Linked DNA regions of Rhodopirellula bahusiensis. The main gene of each other region encodes a partner of the protein of the gene in region 2 in a complex. Links are inferred from orthologs where the notes say so. Each region holds a gene or a part of one and is shown on either strand. Other genes may lie near its edges. The genes, in order: CEE69_RS03775 and CEE69_RS01620.

What was found.
Region 1: the proteins of CEE69_RS01620 (region 2) and CEE69_RS03775 are in contact, whole or in part, in a crystal structure (PDB 5UE9), measured with the Lactococcus lactis proteins. The link is inferred for Rhodopirellula bahusiensis from one-to-one orthologs. Residues at the interface, in WP_025017116.1 of Lactococcus lactis: Gly25, Phe27, Phe29, Glu32, Tyr33, Lys35, Tyr36, Lys48, Phe56, Thr60, Pro61, Arg62, Val63, Ala64, Glu65, Thr66, Ala67, Ser68, Gly69, Met70, Ile74, Gln77, Pro223, Glu251, Phe274, Ala275, Pro277, Phe278; in WP_023189152.1 of Lactococcus lactis: Leu4, Gln5, Ala47, Ser48, Met49, Leu50, Leu51, Arg52, Arg53, Met95, Leu98, Arg223, Met224, Ala225, Cys226, Ile228, Gly229, Ala230, Cys231, Tyr232, Ala233, Val235, Glu236, His237, Asn243, His244, Ala245, Lys247, Glu250.

The regions. Positions count from the first base shown.
Region 1 is NZ_NIZW01000002.1:275,691-285,622, reverse strand. The notes cover bases 4,828-7,709. They hold CEE69_RS03775 (dihydroorotate dehydrogenase electron transfer subunit), read right to left. Parts: upstream 6,757-7,709; coding sequence 5,899-6,756; downstream 4,828-5,898. Other genes in these bases: CEE69_RS03770 (transglutaminase-like domain-containing protein), read right to left, coding at 6,838-7,709; CEE69_RS03780 (helix-turn-helix transcriptional regulator), read left to right, coding at 4,828-5,808. In the rest of the region: CEE69_RS03810 (HD-GYP domain-containing protein), read left to right, coding at 1-769; CEE69_RS03805 (ribonuclease H family protein), read left to right, coding at 772-1,794; CEE69_RS03800 (c-type cytochrome), read left to right, coding at 1,785-2,786; CEE69_RS03795 (ferritin-like domain-containing protein), read right to left, coding at 2,970-3,431; CEE69_RS03785 (hypothetical protein), read left to right, coding at 3,924-4,679; more of CEE69_RS03780, read left to right, coding at 4,783-4,827; more of CEE69_RS03770, read right to left, coding at 7,710-7,917; CEE69_RS03765 (arylsulfatase), read left to right, coding at 8,039-9,907; CEE69_RS03760 (hypothetical protein), read right to left, coding at 9,910-9,932.
Region 2 is NZ_NIZW01000001.1:401,729-411,609, reverse strand. The notes cover bases 3,445-6,275. They hold CEE69_RS01620 (dihydroorotate dehydrogenase), read right to left. Parts: upstream 5,404-6,275; coding sequence 4,486-5,403; downstream 3,445-4,485. Other genes in these bases: CEE69_RS01610 (tellurite resistance TerB family protein), read right to left, coding at 6,063-6,275; CEE69_RS01615 (phosphopantothenoylcysteine decarboxylase domain-containing protein), read right to left, coding at 5,410-6,066; CEE69_RS01625 (pentapeptide repeat-containing protein), read left to right, coding at 3,829-4,479; CEE69_RS01630 (DUF1349 domain-containing protein), read left to right, coding at 3,445-3,700. Also shown: CEE69_RS01635 (BatD family protein), read left to right, coding at 1-2,511; more of CEE69_RS01630, read left to right, coding at 2,672-3,444; more of CEE69_RS01610, read right to left, coding at 6,276-6,503; CEE69_RS01605 (sigma 54-interacting transcriptional regulator), read right to left, coding at 6,500-8,305; CEE69_RS01600 (hypothetical protein), read right to left, coding at 8,310-9,293; aroH (chorismate mutase), read right to left, coding at 9,298-9,723.

The DNA.
Region 1 (9,932 bases), on a different replicon or contig from region 2:
GATGATCCTTCCAATCCACCGTGGCGGAACTCACCTGGGTCGACTGATCTCGGTCCGCACGACTGACCACCCTGAATTCACCACCGTCGACATCGACTTGGTGCGTTCCGTTCTGATGATGTTGTCCATGCACTTGGTCAACCAACGTCAGTACATCGAGATGCAATCGATGCTGGAAGGAATGGTCCGATCCCTGGCATCCGCGCTCGACGCAAAAGACGCCTACACATGCGGCCACAGCTCTCGTGTTGCCGACCTCGCCGTCGCGCTATCACGGCGACTGGGCATGTCCGACCAAGATTCCGATTCGCTGCAGTTGGCTGGCATCCTTCACGACATCGGCAAAATCGGCATTGATGACTCGGTCTTGAAAAAGCCCGGTGCATTGACGGATGAAGAGTTTGACCAGATCAAACGGCATCCGGTTTTGGGATACGAAATCTTGAAAGGGATCCGCCCCTTCCGACACATCCTTCCCGCTGTTCGCCATCACCACGAATCATGGGATGGCCGCGGTTACCCCGATGGTCTGTCAGGCGACAACATTCCGCGAGCCGCACAAATCCTGGCCGTCGCAGATTCGTTCGACGCGATGGTGAGTGACCGCCCGTATCGCCGCGGCATGCCACTTGATAAAGTCCGCAAGATTTTCCGCGAAGGTCGCGGGAAGCAGTGGGCATCCGATGTCGTTGACGCCCTGCTCAGCAATGAAGAATTGATGATTCGATTCGCTGAGAACTACCAGTCTCCGCCGGAAATTGATTCCTAAGCATGTTCTTGATCGCGGTCGACGAAGCCGGCTATGGCCCGAAACTCGGACCGCTGGTGATCGCCGCGACGCGATGGGAAGGCCCCACGCAATCGGCCGAGTGGAACGACTCGATCGCCAAGATGTGGGAAGTCATGAAGACGCCGGTTCGAATCGACGGCCAACTCATTCGAGTCGATGACTCCAAACGCGTCTTCCAAAGTCGCACTCAGCGACGTGGTGACACTTCCCCGCTCGGAAATCTGCACCGCGTCCTCTCTTTCGCCCATCGCTCCATGGGCAAAACCGAATCCAATTGGCAAGCACGTTTGCCGAGGTTGATTCCCGATGACCTCGCATGCGTGGCGGCAATTCCGTGGCTGGCCGACATGCTGACACCGGGTCGCTGGTTAGATGAACTTCCCGACAAATGGTTGTCGGAAGAATCCATCGCGCCGGCAACTCAGGCTTGGTCAATTCCCGAGTGGAAAATGACCGGCGCGAGAGCTCGGCTGGTCACGGCAAAATCCTTCAACGCATTCTGCGAACCTTCGGTGGCGGGAACCTCCGCCAACAAAAGCGATTTGCTCGGCGAGACCAGCCTTGGTTTGGTCGCGTCCATGATGGAATCCAAAGAACTGGACTCGCACACTCATGGACAAATCTTCTTCGACCGGCACGGTGGCCGACGCTACTACGCGGGAGTCATCGCGGCGACCTTCCCCGATGCAAACGTTCGCGTGGTGGATGAAACCAGTCGCTGCAGCGTTTACGATGTCCAAACCGAAACACACCAACTGAGAATGCACTTCACCGTCAAAGGTGACTCCTTTGTTCCCGTTGCCATGTCGTCGCTTCACGCCAAGTGCCTCCGAGAAATCGCGATGACGTTTCTGAATCGATACTTTGAGGACCGATGGGTCGGCCACGAACCCTTTCAAGCCACCGCGGGTTATCCGGTCGACGCGGATCGCTTTCTCGCGGCAGCCACTTCGACTCTCGACGCGCAATCCATTGCGACGACCGATTTAATTCGATGCCGCTGATACGCCACATCGCCGTCCTAGCATTCGCAGCTACCTGCATCGCCGATCGTGCATCGGCAGAAGTCCCACCGGTCGAGAAGGCAAACGAAGCGAAGACTGGCGAAATCAGAATGTTGCGCCCGGACTTGATCCTCCAATCACTCGCGTCGCCGGAATCACCCGTCCGCCGCGAGGCGCTGATTGATCTAGGTCGTTGCTATGCGAAGAACCCGAGCCTGATTCCGGGAGCAATCCAACTACTTCGCCGTTCAGCCAATGACCCGGCGTTTGACGTTTCACTCGCGGCCGTCGAAGCAGCCGGCTTGATGGGCACCGCTGAATCATTCCTCGCAATCGCCGACGTCTTGCGAGCCCCACACACTCCGGCGGAAGCCGCAAAGATACTCGACGCGATCGACTCTCCATCGCTTCGACCCTTTTGGAAATCATCGGATCCATACCGTGTCTCCAATTTCATCGACAACCTGAATCAAAAGGCACAGCGACAGCACACACTGGCTGACTTGGAAGCGATCACAATCCCAGAACCAACACCAGGCGTGATCTCATCCGGTCGCGAAGCATTCAGGACCGCACGCTGCGACGCGTGTCACCGAGTCGCCGGATACGGCCGAGCAACTGGCCCCGACCTTCGTGGCATCGGGATGTGCTATTCCAACACAGAACTGATCCGCCACATCCTGCAACCGTCTTTGGATTTGCATGATGTCGGTCGCTTTGAAAAGTTCTTGCTCTCGGATGGTCGCGTGATCACCGGCCGAGCTGCATCGACCGACCAATCACAACTGCGGATCCAAACCGATCTTTCCAATCCAGAATCCGTTGTCACGATCAATGCGGCGGACATTGAACAACGGCAACCGTCCAAGGTTTCCCCAATGCCGGTCGGTTTGCTCAACTCGCTGACGCCAACCCAAGTTGCTGAGCTGGTCGTGTACCTACGCAGCGACGGCGGTCGACTCGCGCCACCCGCTGCCTCGCACGAACACTGAACAGCACGGCAAGGCCGTCCTCTTCCCTGGCCCCGGCGATCATCGGAAAGCGAATGACCGGCGGCTGAAGAAATACGTCGGACGCCAGGCCGTTGCTGCCGGCGCAAAGAAAACGGCAACCCAAATTGGATTGCCGTGATTTGATTCTGAACCCGACGGATGCCGGCGATCGACCGAGCTGGCTCAGCCCGACTTGCGGACGGGTTCGCCACTCATCGACGAATGCGATGCTGGCGTGTCACGCAGCAACTTCGTGTACTCGTCGACGCCTTCTTGCTCTTCTTTCAGGATGTCTTCCAGGAACACAACCAAGCTGCGTTGTGGCTCTGCCAACTCGATCGCTTGGGTGTACATCTCGACAGCCTTGGCTTCGAAGTCACGGCTGAACTCGAGAACTTCAACCAGATTCTTGCTCTGCTTGATCTCGTTTCGCGTGGCGACGGGAACCCCGCCGAGTGCCGAGATCTTTTCGCCGACCAATTGAGCGTGCCCGAAGGATTCCTTCGCGTCGCCCAAGAACTTGTCGGCGTAAACCTCACGCCAAACGCCTTCGATGATGAAGGAAGCCTGGGAGTACTGAGCGACTCCGGTCCATTCGTGCTTGAGGATTTCGTTGAGTTGGTTGATCAGTGCTTCGCTGGCCATGAAATTTCCTTGTGGTGGTCAGTGCGGGATTCGTTGGACGCTAAATCCAATTCGTTTTCTCAATCAAAGCTTCTCAAAATTCTCCTCCCCCGCACACCCCGATACGACCAGCTGCGCTCCATGACTCCGCAAATCTGCCACCGCTAAGAAGCCTCCGCACCCGCACCGCGATGGCATTTCGACACGCCTTCCTTCGCCCAACAATGAGCGTGATCGAGCACAAACGAAATTGATTTCAGAAAATATTGTTTGGCAAATTCTGAAACGGCAATCGACATGGACACTTCCATTTCAGCCACTTTCGCGACGCCCAAAAAAGAGGCAGCCTCGCCGACCCCCGCCGAGACAGGGCCTGCACAAAAAACACGCAGCCCCAACTCGGTGACGTAAGTCCCATTGCTAGCAAAGGTTCCGAAGCCACGTTTGATCACCCTGAAGGATAGCACCACGTCCCAAACGACCCGTGCACTTTCAACCCAACTCGCTCACGACATGACGTCATCGCCTTCGCACCGAACTGATTTCACTGACACCCGGCAAGACTCTTCGTCGCGAGCGAAAGAAAATTCAGTGGAACAGGTCCGGGCGAATGACGATCCTCCGGCTGTTTACGCCAGCGACTTGGCTCGGCCCACGGGCTCCGCATCTTCAGCTACCAAGGCGAAGGTCCAGGCGGTCACACCGACGACTGGCTCATTCAAGCTGTCGCCTTTCGATCCCGACATGCCCTACGAAGATCGCCCGGACATGGTCCTGAAACTGGCCGCGGAAGTCTTCGCCCAAACCGGAAGCTGGGTCGTTTTCTATCGCGAGATCATGGGCTGCGACGGAGTGGTTTGGAAACTGTTCCCAGACGCTGCTCAACGCCGCCACTTCGAATCCAGTCCTGAGTTCGCGGAATTGCTCGAGATCATGACCTCGATCCGCAGCCAAGACAATTCGAAGACCAGCCTGCATGAACCCGAGCGAATGATCACGGTTCGCCTGCCTCGCTCGATGCACTCAACCGCGGTCAACGAAGCTGCGGAACTCGGCCTGAGCATCAACAGCTACTGCCTGACGAAGTTGCTGCAACCCATCAACAAACGGTTCACTCCCGAAGAAGTCGGCCCCCGACGCGGACGTCGCCCCGGACCTCAAATCCAAGTCGAGAAAACCGCCACCGGCGAGATCTCGATGCAACGAATCCGAGTGCCATCGAAATCATCCAAATCGAACTCCAAGCCTGGCCGGAAACCGAAAAAGTAGTCGCGAACCTGTTCCGAACTGCGACGTCCTTCCGGAACGCAACTGATCCGTCTCGCGGCAACCGCACCTTGCTCCCGACCAACTGACCCCAGGCAACTCCGACGTGGCACGCAACGAACAACTGATTCGCCAACACAAGCTCCTGCAACTCCTCGAAGATTCACGCTTTGGCAGAACTCTGGACGAACTTCGCGGCGACCTGATCCTGGACCTGGGACTGTCGACGCTGCACACCCGCACCGTCCGCCGCGACGTCGAGGCTCTGCAAGGCGCGGGCTACGACATCCAAAACGAAGTCCTGGAACGCGGCCGTATCTATCGCCTCGGTCGCAACCACACCGCGGTCCACGAAATCGCGTTCTCGGCGACCGAACTGATCGCCCTCTCGATCGGTCGCGAACTGCTCTACCCGCTGATGGGCACTCAGTACTGGCAGGGCATCGAGACGTTCTGGAACAAAGTCCAAGAAGCCATTCCCGAAGGCGTCTACGAACACTATCAGCGATACCGAAAAGTGCTCTACGTTTCCGGAACTCCGAGCAAAACCTACGAAGCTCAATCGGGAATGCTGAAGTCAATCAATCGAGCGATCCTGGAACACCGTGTCGTCGAGATCAAATACAAACCGATCGGTCGCGAAGCATCCGTGCGTCAGATCGAGCCCTATGGTTTGGCCGTTCATCAAAACAGCATCTACGTGGTCGCCGCGGCCCCCGAGGTCACCGACGAATCCGAACGACTTCGCAATTGGAAGCTGGATCGATTCACCCAGGCCACCGTCCTGGACGAATACTTCAAACCCGATGCCAAGATCAACCTGAACGAGTTCCTTGGAAAAAGCATCGGCATCTTCTCAGGCGACAGCAGCACGCCCGTCAAAATTCGCTTGGGCAATCGATCCGCGTCTTACCTTCGCGAAGACCCATGGCATCCGGAACAAAAACTCGAACCCGTCGACGCCGACGATCCGGCATCCGATACGATCCTGACCGTGCCCGCGTCACATCCTCGCGAACTGCTACCGAAGGTGCTTGCTCTGGGAAGCGACGCGGAAGTTTTGGAACCGGCGGAATACAGACAAGCCGTCGCGGACGTCATTGAAAAGCTTACCCAGACCTACAACGGCTAGTCACATAAGCTCGCCCGAGCAGACGCGGCAAGCAAATCTCCCGGATGAAACGACCGTACGATGGACTTCCAAGTCCGTCGTCCCAACCCCTCAGTCCCAAACGATCTTACAGGCGTCGAAAATCGGGCCTTCCACGCACGTCCGTTTGTAATCCCATTCGCCGTCGTCTTGCTTGACCTTGGCCACGCAAGAAAAGCAAATCCCGATGCCACACGCCATTGGCGTTTCCATCGAGACCTGACAATCGACACCGAGTCGTTCGCAAACTTCGGCGGACTTCTCCATCATGATTTCAGGACCACAGGTGATCACTCGGATGCGAGTGTCCGGACTCTCGGTTTGAATCTCCGTCAACCGATCCGCCAGGACATCCGGGACTCGCGCCGTGCGACCTTCGGACCCGTCGTCCGTGCAAGTCGTCACATCAAAACCGGCGGATCGAAAATCTTCGACGCCCGCCAACAACGAAGCTCGACGAGCCCCATAGATCAGCTCGACGTTCTGAGCCCAACCTCGCTCGGTTGCATCACGTCCCGCCGCGAGCATCGGAGTCTGACCGATTCCGCCGACCGCCATGATCAGCCGATCACACGGCCGATCATCGAAACCATTCCCGAGCGGTCCCCAAACCGTGACCATCGTTCCGACGGGAGCTTCCGACAACGGAATCGTGAGTGCACCCTTTCGCAGATAGATCAAATCGATCGATTCGGGCTGCCCATCGGCGCCGAGGTGGACGTCATAAATCGCGAAAGCTCGACCGATCAACGGTGCGTTGACACCCGTCATGCGAATCATGACAAACTGGCCCGGCCGGAAAGTCCTTGCGATTTCCGGTGCCGCGACGCGAAGCAAATGCGTGTTCTCCGCGATGGCTTCGTTGCGAATCAGCGGTGCATCGACACGCACCATCGCGTCGGCGTAATGGGCAGCGTGCAAGTTGGACATGTGCTCACGGGGTCAAGACTCGAAACGATTCACTCGGCCCGAGAAGTGTACCGCCACTTCGGTTGATCCTCTAGGACGCCCTCAAACGGGCTTGCGGACAAACTCAACACGGGGTGCTTTGGAACCCTGCCGATCGCATCGGAAGAACTCCGCCACGTATCGAACGGGAGTCCTCTGCTCCGGCACCCGAAATCGATCGCCTTTTTGCAACACCGGACGCGATTCCAACATTCCACCGAACTGTTCCGTCCCGGCCGCCTGACACGGGTACCAAGTCCCTGCCAGCTCGCCACGCTCAGGCTTGGCATCCTTCGGCTCGAGATAGAACTCTGGATAGCAATGACCCGGGATCCAAACCATCCGAGCTGGAATGCCAGCGTTTCGACACAAAGCCACAAACAGACTGGTCATGTCTTCGCAATCGCCGATGCCAGTCTTCAATGCATCCGACGCGTCACGAATTGGGCCTTCTTGATATCGCACCTTGTCTCGAACCACATCGTAGATCTGACGCACCTTTTCCCAGTCACTCTCCGGCGCATCGCCTGCCAGCTCCCGAGACAACGCCCGAATGGCCGGATTCGTCGCATCGATCATGGGACTGTTGCCCATGTAAGCTCGCATCTCTCGAGGCAACCTGGCGGGAACAATCAAGTCACCCGTTTCCGTGGGCGCGACGATCGGCTGGCGGACAACCTCCATTTCCACCTCGACCTGCACGGTGCCACCGGAAGTCAAACGCGGGATCGCAACGACGACCTGGCGAGCCCCATCCAATTCGCGAACCGCAACATTGCCAACGCGGCCGTCCACCGTGCGGCCAGTGACAGAGACCTTTTGCTCGGGCCAATCCATGAACACAGGGAACGTTGCCAATCCGGATGTGATGGTCACCGGCGTATCGATGTTCACACCCAATCGCCAGCGAGTTGTTTGCGGGACGGTCAAATCGACTTGCGCCGCAGCAACCGGCGATGCATCGAGTGGCGGCTGCACCGTGCCATCCGTCGCGCCATCTGTCGCTTCATTGGGTGAGCCATCTTGGGCGAATGCATTGCCGAGCGGCAGCGATGCTCCGGCGACCGCAACAACACCCGCTCCCGAACCAACAAGGGATCGTAAACAGGCACGTCGATTCATCTGATTCTTGCATTGAGTCATGCCTCCATTCTAGCTCCCGCCACACCCGACCCCAACGATTTTCCTCGGCCCGTGTTAGACTGTTTGCCCCACCGCCACCACAGGCGATCCATCCCCACTGATTCCCACCCAATATCTCACCATGCGCTGGATCCACCCCCGCCAACTTGCTTCGCTCGCACTCCCCATGCTGGCCTCCGCGATCGCTTTCGCCTCGATCATTGCGACGCCACCGGCTGCCTCGGCCGCGTCTCCCAACGTGATCGTGGTCATGACCGACGACCAAGGGTACGGTGACTTTTCCTTCAACGGCAATCCTTACATCCAGACCCCGGCACTGGATCAGCTGGCATCGGAAAGTGTCCAACTGACCGACTTTCATGTTGCTCCGATGTGCACGCCGACCCGCGGGCAATTGCTCTCCGGCCTGGACGCCTTTCGCAATTCCGCGATCAACGTCAGCAGTGGCCGAACGCTCTTGCGGCACGACTTGAAAACGATGGCCGACGTTTTCCAAGACGCTGGTTACCTGACCGGGATCTTTGGAAAGTGGCACTTAGGCGACAACTATCCGTTCCGTCCCGAAGACCGAGGCTTCGACGAAACGCTTTGGTTCCCTTCGTCGCACATCAACAGCGTCCCTGACTTCTGGGACAACGACTACTTCGATGACACCTACATCCGCAACGGAAAACGAGTCGCACATTCTGGTTACTGCACCGACGTGTTCTTCGACGAAGCGATTGAGTGGGCAAAGCAAGCCGACACGGAAGACTCACCCTTCTTCGCATTCATCCCATTGAACTCCGCCCATTGGCCTTGGTTTGTTCCTGACCAATACCGCGATCGAGTTCGCACGATGATTGGCGACGCCAGCGAACTGAAACAGAAACTCGACAAGACACCCAGCAACCTGGAAGACCTGGTCAGCTTTCTCGCGATGGGACTGAACATCGACGACAACGTCGGAAAGCTCACTCAGTTCCTCGATGACTCAGGAATGGCGGACAACACGATCATCGTCTTCCTGACTGACAACGGCAGCACGTTTGGCCACCACTACTTCAACGCGGGCATGCGAGGCAAGAAAACGCAATTGTGGGAAGGCGGCCACCGCGTTCCTTGTTTGATCCGCTGGCCCAACCAACTCTCCGCACAAAGAGTGGATGACCTGACGCATGTGCAAGACCTGCTGCCAACGCTCGCGAATTTGGCAGGTTGCGCAGATCAACTACCGGGCCCGCTTGATGGCATCAGCCTTTCCGATCGTCTTCGTGGCAATACAGAATCGCTCGCCGATCGGATGCTGGTAATCAACTACAGCCGCATGCCACAGTTCAAAGTCACCTACACGAAAGGCAACCCAGCCATCCCGCGACGCAACGGAGCCGCGGTGATGTGGAAGAAATGGCGGCTGCTCGAGAACAAGCGTTTGTACAACGTGGCGGACGACCTGCATCAGGACCACAACATCGCCCAACAGCACCCCGAAATTGTCGCGAAAATGCGAGACCATTTGTCGGTCTGGTGGGACGGAGTCAAAGACGACGTGATGACACCCGAACGAGTCGTGATCGGCAGCGAGCAAGAAAATCCCAGCCTGCTGACCGCTTGCGAGTGGCTGGATATTTTCGTGGACCAACAAGTCCAAATCCGACGCGGTGTTCGAAAGAACGGCGTTTGGCACCTGATCGTTGACCAGCCTGGCACCTATGAGTTTGCACTGCGCCGTTGGCCCAAAGAGTCGGGGCTGAAACTCGATCAACCCATTCCTATGAAGCAGGTCACTGACGGAACATTCCCCGCCGGTGTTTCTCTACCGATCAAGAGCGGCCGACTCAAGATTGGCAACTTCGACCAAACCAGCCCGGCCGATTCATCTGGCCAATCGATTACGTTTCGAACGCAGCTCTCAGCAGGCCCGATCGAGATGCAAACCTGGATGCTCAACGGCAACCAAGAATCTATCTGTGGTGCCTACTACGTCGACGTCCGTCGCATCGGCGACTGATTTCAACGTCGCGTTCCTGGCAATT
Region 2 (9,881 bases):
CCGATCGGCATCCGTGTGGATGGGGACGTGGTCGAGACCGAGCCATTGAACTTCGTTGCGACGGTGAGCGAAACGGGTGACTTGTTATTCGTAGAAATCGAAGGCGAGGAGTCATCGGTCTACGTCGGCGAACCCATTCGCTTGACCTTGAAGATTTGGTTGCGCCCCTTTCGGTTGGCCGACTATGACGTGACACTTTCAGATGGTGACATGTGGTCGTTGCGTTCTTCGCAAGTCGAGTGGGGGGAGTTTGGGAAGGCGTTAGAAGAGATGCGAGGACGCAACCAACGTCCAGGTGGCCGGTCTGTGTTGCGCGAAGATCAAAATGGCCAATCCCACGAATACTATTTGTATGAGATCGACACGGAGATCTACCCAAAGAAACCCGGCAAAGTCGACGTTGGTGATGTGGAGATCGTCTTCAACTATCCCGTCAAAATCGGGCCAGCCAGGCGCCGCGATCCTTTGGGGATGGGATCCGTGTTTGACGATGACTTCTTTCGGTCTCCCTTCGATCGACCTCAGCTCGCGATTCAAAAGTCTCGGCCAATTCGGGCGAAGGCTAAGTTCAATTCGATTGATGTTCTTCCCATTCCCACCGAAGGCAGGCCGGCGGGGTACAACGGCGCCGTGGGGAAATACGAGATCGTCACGCAAGCGACACCCGATTCGGTTGAGGCAGGCGATCCCGTCAAGCTGAAGATTGGCATCACCGGCGATGGCCCGATGGAATTGGTGCGTTGTCCTCGGTTGTCGACCATGCCAGAACTGACCACCGATTTCAAAGTCTCCGATCAGCCGCTACCCGGTTTCGTTCAAGACAACATGAAGGTGTTTGCTCCGACGATCCGTCCGAAGCATGAAGGAGTGACCAAAATTCCGCCGATCGAGTTTCACTTTTTTAACCCCGAAACGGAATCATTCGAAGTCGCTCGAAGCAAGCCAATTTCGTTGCGAGTCCGAGCGTCGGAGACTCTTCAGTTGAATTCGATTGTTTCCAATAGCGATCCGCCAGAAAGTCAAGGCTCGACGAATGGGGCAGGGCAGGGCGGTCAAAACGCTAAAGATTCCTGGGCGTCTTCGCTTTGGCAAATTCATTCGTCGCCTCGTTCCCTCAAAAACATTCCAGTCCAACATTCCTATTCGTGGTGGTTGGCTGTTGCGCCGGGATTGGTTTGGTTGAGCCTGGTTGTTTGGCAGTCACGAAGCCGCTGGATGACTTGGCTTCCTGAATGGAAGTCGCCGGCCCAAAGAGCGCTCGCGGAGTTAGAATCGGCGTCCGACGAGTCTGCGATCGGCCAAGCCATGGCGACTTATTTGCAGCGGCAATTTGGGAGCAAACGCGAATCATCGAGCTGGTTGTCAGGCGTCGGTGGATTGCGGGCTGCGGGTGGCTATGGATTGGCTGCTGAAGTGGAATCGTTCCTCGAGAGTTGCCAGCGAGAAGAGACAGCGATCTCTTCCGAGTCGACAACTGAGATCAGCGAATTGCGTTCTCGAGGAGCGGAGTTGATTGAACAGCTAGAGATCTTTTGTCGCCACCAACGACCCTCGCGGCGAACTCAGGCGAAGGATGTGCCCGCGTTTCAATCGCGAAGCGTTGCAAGGATTTTGGGTTGGGTGCTGGCCGGATGTTCTTTCGTGTTTGCGAGTGACGTCTCAGCGGGCGAACCAATGGAAGGCGTGACCCTGGATCAAACATCGATGTCGGTTTTGTTCCAAGAGGCCAATCAATCCTACGAGCGTGGGATGGCGATGCTCAAACGGTCTGGATCCGATGCCGCATCGGCGAATGACCTGGTCGGCGAGGTTGCCTCGGGACAGGCCGACGCGAAGGCGGAGTTTGCGCTGGCGGCCACCCGCTATCAAACGCTGGTTGATGCCGGAGTTGAGAACCCGCAGTTGTATGCGAACTTGGGCAATGCTTGTTTGCAGTCTGGCCAAATCGGACGAGCGATTGTGGCCTATGAACGAGCGCTGAAGTTTCACCCAGAAAACGATTCCATTCGCACTCGTTTGTGGTTGGCTCGTGATCAAGTCAACGAGTCAAGCGATCTGGATGTGTCATGGAAGCAGCAAGCACAGCGAGCGATCGCACCAATCTTGTTCCGCCATTGGAGTTCGAGTCGCTTGCGATGGAGTGTCATCTCTTTGGCGTTCGCTTTTTGGGCGGTTTTGATCTCGCTTCGGATTGGTCGGTGGACACCAGAAGCACGCCGGGTTGCACATTCGATGGTGTCATTGATCGCCGTGATCGCCGTTTGTGGCGGCGCGATTTGGTGGTTGTCAACTGCAGCGATATCGAAGCAATCGACCGGTTTCATTGTTGCTGACCAAGTCACTGTTCGGGCTGGCGATTCCGAGTCCTTCCCCGCTCTCATCGAATGGAACAACGCGGATGGTAGGCAGGTCCATGTCATCCAGTCGCGAGGCAACTGGTCACTCATTAGGACGGCATCCACCAAAGGCTGGATCCCCCAGGCCAATCTTCAAGTCATCGCAGAAGGGTGAACTGCCAATTTGTTTCGGACCGATTGCCAAATCAGGGGGGTGAGTCGGGTATATTGAAGGGAACGGTTCTGTTTCCTTGTGGCGGGTGATTCGAATGTTGTGCGGACGGTTGAGTTTCGGATGCGGGTTCCTTGTTGCCTCGTTTGTAACTTTGGCTGGGATGTCCAGTCCGCACGTGGTCGCTCAAGAGTCCGATGCATTGTTCTTCGATGGATTCGATGGAAAAGTCGACGCTCGATGGGATCCGATTCGTCCTGATCCCAATCGCGTTTCACTCACCAGCCATCCTGGCAAACTCACGTTGAAAACGCATTTCGGTGGTATCGGTGGCAACGCTCGAAACCGGCGAATGCCGCTGACCCGGAATCTGTACATGGTTCCCAACCCAGCGAAAGATGGTGGCGATTTTGTTGTCACGACCTGTGTTGAGGCTTTTCGTCCCGTCAAGCTGTACCAACAAGCAGGTTTGATGATCTATGACGATGACGACAACTATCTCAAGTTTGATTTCGAGCACAGCGGACATGAGGCTGGTTTCAAGCACATGCGAGAAAAGGACACCTACCGTTTAGTTGACACCCACGACTTCATGGAGCCACCGGAACAACTTTGGATTCGGTTGATCAAACGCGGCAATGTCTATGAGCGTGCCTACAGCACTGACGGCAAGACCTACGAAATAATGGGAGAAGCTGTTTGGGGTGATGGTAGCCCGCAGCATCTTGGGATTGTCGCCTGCAATGGACCTTTGCAAGGCAACGAGATTGAAGCTCAGTTTGACTTCTTTCGCATCCGTGAATTGACACCCAAAGAACGCCAAGACCCTGGCTATTTGCAGCGTCAGAAACTGGCTGGCTCATGGGATGTGGTGAGCACTCGAGCAAGCGGGGGAGATTTACCCGAGAGTCCAATCACCGAGTTCAATTTTGATGGCGGCAACGTTTCATTTTTGATTCAGAATGAATTGACCGAAGTGGACTATTCGCTGAACGTCGAGTCCGAACCCAAAGGCTTCGTGATGTCATCATTGACTGTCGGAGCAAAGGAACCCGTCAATGGCAACTTTTCGATCGAAGGTGATCAGCTGATTTTGTGCCTGTCACTTCCGCCTGGCACACCTGCTCCGAACAAGCTGGAAACGCTGGAGAACGACGGGCGAATTCTGTTGACACTCGAACGTGTCGATTGAGGAATCGCCGTCTGCCTGCTAAACCGATTTCAGGTGACCTTTTAAGTGTGTGAAGCTATCTCTAAGTTGCTCGGGAACCGCGCGGTTGGCTCCGTGCGTTCCGTGCTCCTCCGTTGACGCTCCATTGCATGAATGCCAAACGTCGCTCGCTTGTCGATAAGTTTTCCAGGGCTCGATTGGTTCCAACGCTTGGCGATGAACTGCAGCCTGATCAGTCCTACCATTCCGTTGTGTTGCAGGACGCGGAGCTCAGCCAGTCTCGAATTTCAGATCTTGTTGTTGAGCATTCGCTCTTCGAGAAAGTGAATCTCTCGGGTGGAATGTGGACGGCCGCTGATTTCACCGAGGTGCTTTTCAATCAATGCGCGTTGTCGAACCTCGATTGTTCCGCGGCAAGATTGACAAACGCCGAGTTTCTGCGGGCACGAGCCACGGGGCTGAACTTTTCCGACGCAAGACTTCGGAACGTTTGTTTCAGTGCCTGTAAGATCGATCTTTCGATCTTTCAAGACGCCCAGCTCACCCATTGCCGGTTTGAAGACTGCGATTTGCGTGAAGCAGACTTTCAGCGTGCGACACTGAAGCAAGTCGTGTTCCGTGATTGCGATCTTCGTGGCATTCGGTTGGGAGGAGCAACGCTGACCGATCTGGATCTGCGGGGGGCACAAATTGCAGGAATCCAAGTCGATGCCAATGAACTGCGTGGCACCAAGGTCGACGCCCACCAAATCGTCGATTTTGCACCTCTGTTGGGCGTCGTCATCGAGCCAATTGACTGAAGAGGTTTACGAGAGGGTGCCGATGATTTCGGAGACGCTGGTCGCGTTGATCTCGTCGAGTGCCGCGGGGAGTTGGTCGATCAGACGCATGGAGACCGTTGGGTCGTAGTAGTTTGCTGTTCCGATCTGCACGGCAGAGGCTCCTGTCACGAGGAACTGCATCACATCGTCGATGTTCGCGACGCCGCCGATTCCGATGATCGGGATGTCGACCGCTTGGCGAACTTGGTGCACGCATCGCAACGCAATGGGTTTGATAGCGGGGCCACTGAGGCCGCCCATGCCGTTGCCGAGAATTGGCCGGCGTTTCTTCCAATCGACGGCCATGCCCAAGACCGTGTTGATCAAGCAAACTGCATCGGCACCGCCATCCGCGGCGCCTTGAGCGATGTCGGCGATGCGAGTCACATTGGGCGTGAGCTTGGCCAAAATCGGTACGTCACAAGCGTTTCGTGCGGAAGCAACAACTTCGCGACAGGACTCCGCGTTGGTGCCGAAGTCGATTCCGCCGCTGACGTTGGGACAGGACAGATTCAGCTCGACCGCCGACACGCCATCGCACTGGCCGACCCGGCGAGCAAGTTCGGTGAAGTCTTCGACGGTTCGTCCGGCGACGCTGACGACGATGGGCGTTCCGAGTCCGGCGAGATACGGCAGGTGATGTTCGAGAAACGCGTCGACGCCATCGTTATCGAGCCCGATCGCATTGAGTAAACCAGCTGAGGTTTCAACGGTTCGCCACGGTGCGTTGCCGATTCGCGGTTCGGCGGTGATGGTTTTGGGCAGGATCCCGCCGAGTCGAGGAAGGTCGACGATGCCTTCCATTTCGCGAGCGTAACCGAAGGTTCCCGATGCCACCAAAATTGGATTGGGAAGCGTCAGGCGACCGAGTTTGGTTTGCAGGTCAGTTTGCGTGGTGGTCATGAAGGATCAGGAAGAAAGCAGGCGGTGATGAATTTGGTGTAGAAGTCGCTCGGCGACGTGTTCTTTGGTCCCGCGAATTTGTTCGATCACGTCGCCAGACGGATCCAACAGTTCAACTTGATTTTCGCTGGAGTTGATCGCTTCGGGGCCGTTGCTGACCATCAAATCGCAGTGCTTGCGTTCCAGTTTGACGGTGGCTCGAAATCGGCGGTCATTTGTTTCGAGGGCGAAGCCAACGACCCATTGGTTCTCGCGTTTGCTTTGGCCGAGAGTGGCGATGACGTCGGGGGTTTCGATCAATTCCAGTTGCAACGGTTCACCGGTCTTGGACAGCTTTTGCGTCGAAACGTGCCGGGGCATGTAATCGCACGGAGCAGCCGCACCGATGGCACCGTCGCAGCTTTGGAAAGCTTCGCCCGCTGCTTGCAGCATCTCTTGAGTGGTCAGCACGTTGATCAGTTCGACGCCCTCGGGGTAATCGACCGACACGGGGCCCGAGACCATGACCACGTCATGTCCGAGAGCGAGTGCGGCACCGGCCAGGGCTGCGCCCATGCGTCCGCTCGACGCGTTGGTGAGGTAACGAACCGGATCGAGGTACTGCCGAGTCGGTCCGGATGTGATCAAGATGCGACGACGGGACGAGGTGGTTGCATCTGTCACGGAGTGCGACCCAGTTCGAGCTGGACGGATTGAATCAAGGTTTGCAGTCGTTGCCCGGTCAGTCCCATCTTGGCAGCCGCCAAAGCAAACAGTCTCTTTTCGGCTTCGACGAATTGACCGTCGGCGGCCATCATTCGGATCAAATCTTTCAGCAATGACTCGCGGACATCGGGCTCGGTGGGCAGTTGAAGTTTGGCACTGTCGCTGATCCCGAACGCCAAGGCGGCCTCCAGTTCAGATTCGTGCAATCCAAGTTCTTCGCAACGCTCGGCGACCAGTTGGACTTCGCGGTGGCTGAGTGATCCATCGGCAAACGCCATCACGACCAAATTGCGAAGGTGTTGCTTTCGCTGGGCAGAGATTCGATCGTGATCGGAAACGACTACATCCTTTGACTTAGATTCCATCGGGTCCGGAGCAGAAGATGAATCGCTCATCGTTCGATCTCATATTCGGTGATCTTGCGGTAAGCGGTCGCTCGGCTGATGCCTAGCAATTTCGCGGCTTCGGGGACGCTGCCGTCGCATCGATTGAGCGCCTTTTCAATCAAGCGTTTTTCCCAGACATCGATTCGCAGCGTGTCAATCTGAGTCAGGCCCGCGTCACGAAGACCGAGATCGTCTTCTTGAATCATGGGCTCGTCCGCCATCACCACGGCACTGTCGATCACGTTGCGAAGTTGACGAACGTTGCCCGGCCACGCGTAATTCCGCATCCGCTGTCGAGCGGAATCGCCGAGCGATAACTTGGGCCGTCCATGTTGACGAAGGAAATGATCCAGGAAGTGATCGATCAGAATGTCGATGTCTTCGCCTCGTTCTCGAAGCGGTGGCACCGCCAATTCGAACACGCTGAGACGATAGTAAAGGTCTTCGCGAAAACGGCCGTCGCGAACGAACTCGGTCAGGTCTCGGTTAGTGGCCGCGATCACGCGAACATCGACGCTGACTTGTTTGGTTGCCCCGACCGGAAGGAACGGGTGACCTTCCAAAATCCGAAGCAGTTTGGCTTGACCTTCGAGGCTTAATTCACCGATTTCATCGAGAAACAGCGTTCCCTCATTGGCTTGTTGAAACAGACCATCGTGGTCGTTGTCCGCGCCGGTGAACGAGCCTTTCTTGTGACCAAACAGTTGGCTTTCCAGCAAGTCACGCGGAATCGCGGCACAGTTGACCGTCAACATTGGGCGATCGGTTCGGGTCGACGATCGATGGACGGCGCGGGCGACCAGCTCTTTGCCCGACCCGCTCTCGCCACGGACCAGCACCGAACCGTTCGCAGCGCCCACTCGGGAGATTCGTTCTTTGAGACGCAACATGGATTTGCTGCTGCCGATCAGTTCGCCTTGGTCGGCGTTGCGATCGGCGATGCGTTGGTTTTCCAAACGCAGGTTTTCGGTCAGCGTTGATTGAGCGATCCCCTTGGTTAGCAAGCTGCCGGCGCCAACTGTGAGATCCAGCAATCGTTCGTCATAGGGTGCACCACTGCGATGCAGCACCAAGGCTCCCAAAGGCGTCACGCCATCGAGGATCGGAACGATCATGCAGGCGTCATTGCCAGATTTGCCGTTGTTCTCGGGATGGTCACTGACAAACGGTTTTTGTTCGCTGCAGATGTGGCGAAGGCGAGCTCGGTCGACTTTGATCGGTTGAGATTCCTTCGGGAATTGCCGGCGAATCTTCCAGCGTCCGTCTCCCAAGTCAGCAACGAGTGTCACGGTTTCCGACGCGGTGCGATCAAGCAGCAGCTCAAGCGTCGTGTTGATGACTTCGTCGGCTCGCTTGCCACCCAACAATGAAAGGCTGAGTTGGTACAGGTCCAGCAGATCGTCCGGGTGATCGACCAGTTGTCCTGGTTCGCGAACTCGATCGGGTTGGCGAGTTCGGTAGGACTCAAGTTCCTCGTAGACGGTTTGCGACAGTGCGTCTTCGCTCATCGAGTCCTCATCCAGATTGATCATTTGCATGATCGTCTTTCCGATGACGACTTGGGTGTCATTGTTCAGCCGTGCGGTGCTGACTTTCTTGCCGTTGACCAGTGTTCCGTTGCGACTCTCGGTGTCACGAAGTTGCCAGTTGTGGTCTTCAAAATAAATCACCGCATGAAAGCGACTGCTGTTGGGATCCGTCAGCATGATTTCACATCCTGCGGCGCGGCCGATGTGCATCGGGCGTTCAGGGTCCAGAGGGAATTGGGTTCCCTTTTCGTTGCCGTCTTGGATGGCGAGGTAGGCGACCATCGATTCAAGCCGTGTGGAAGTGTGTGGATGGATCGGATGAGCTGCTCGCGGACAACGCGGCCGCAAGTTGTTTGAGTGCGATGGGGGTCGGTTGATTGTTCAGCCCCACTTCATTCCACCAACGTTCGACCACGGGAGCCTTTGCCGAAGGAAGTTCGGGCTGCCACATCGACAACGCTTTGGTCAACGGGAAACGACCGCCGGGAATCATGCCAGCATCGGCTGCTTTCGACAAAATCAGAGGAACGATCGCGGTCGTCCAAGGAAGCTCGGACGAGTTGGCCGTGTCACCCGTCGCAGTGTCGGTGCTCGATCGAGTCCCGCTGCTGCTGTTGTGGGTTCGCGTGTGAGAGCTGATGGACATGCAGGTCAACTGGTAGACCAAACGAAGCCATTCGGGAACGTCGGGATCCATGTCGGTCAGCACCGCTTCGATCCACACGCTGGCTTGTTGCGAACTGGCACCCGCGGCACCATTGGCGATTGGCTGCACGGCGTGAACGCTGACCCGCGAAGGCCACCAATCGGTCGGCGGACTGCCATTCCAAATCGATTTACCGACTGAGCGAATCAGTCCGGGACCGTAAGATTCGTACGCTTGTTTGAGCGGAGCGTAACGCAGTCGAAGCTGATCAGCCAAACGAGGCGAACGCGTCGAGATGGCTCGTTGACAAGTTTCCAAGCCACGATGAATGGCCATCGCAATTTGATCGGATTGCAAATCGGAATGCCCGCTGCGAATCAGTGCGATCTCGCAGAGTGCGGGTGAGAGGTCAACATCGTTGTCTTGCGCGATGACTTCGTCTATCAGGTGTTCCCAGATGATTGCCGGATCAATGGACGCATTGATCAATCGTGTCGAGACAGACTGGACCGTTGGCTGAATCGCTTTTTGGAGCGACACATCCTTCAAGTCGCGTTGCCGACCGACCCACTGGACCGTGCGCAAGAGGCTGAGGGTTGTGGAGGGGATCCACTGCAATTTCACGGTGTCAGTCCTCTTTGAGGTGTTCCGCGATCCATCGTTCCAATTCCTCGATGTCCACCGCAGGGACCTTCGACAAGTCCGGACGCAGCTTTACCGCGTCACGAATGTAGACGTGCTGAATTTCAGATTGAGACTTGGTCGTGTTCCAATGCAGCAGCACTCGGATGCACTGCGGCAGCGAGCCTTCGACCGAAACTTCGTAACCGCACAGCAACGGGACTTCGAGCCAACCGAGCTGGCGTGCCGCGAGAGCCGGAAACTCACTGTGCAAATCCTTGGTGACGGTGAACGTCGCGCTGGCCAAATCGGCGGAATCAATCTCGTTGCGGCGGATCATCAGCGCCAGCAACTGCGTCGTTGCTTTGAGAATCTCTTCGCGGTCATCCTGCTCGACGGTGGTGGCCCCGCGAACTCCCCGGCACATGGTCATTTCGTTGCAAATCCTGTTTTGAGACGAGCCTCTTTGTTCCGCTACCATAGCTCCAATCTCAATTTGCGACCACTGGGGATCCCTTGTTTCCACTCGACGTGCGATCGTCGCGGAGCGACGTGGAAGAGTTTCACGGAGCAAAATGCAAGGTGCCAGCC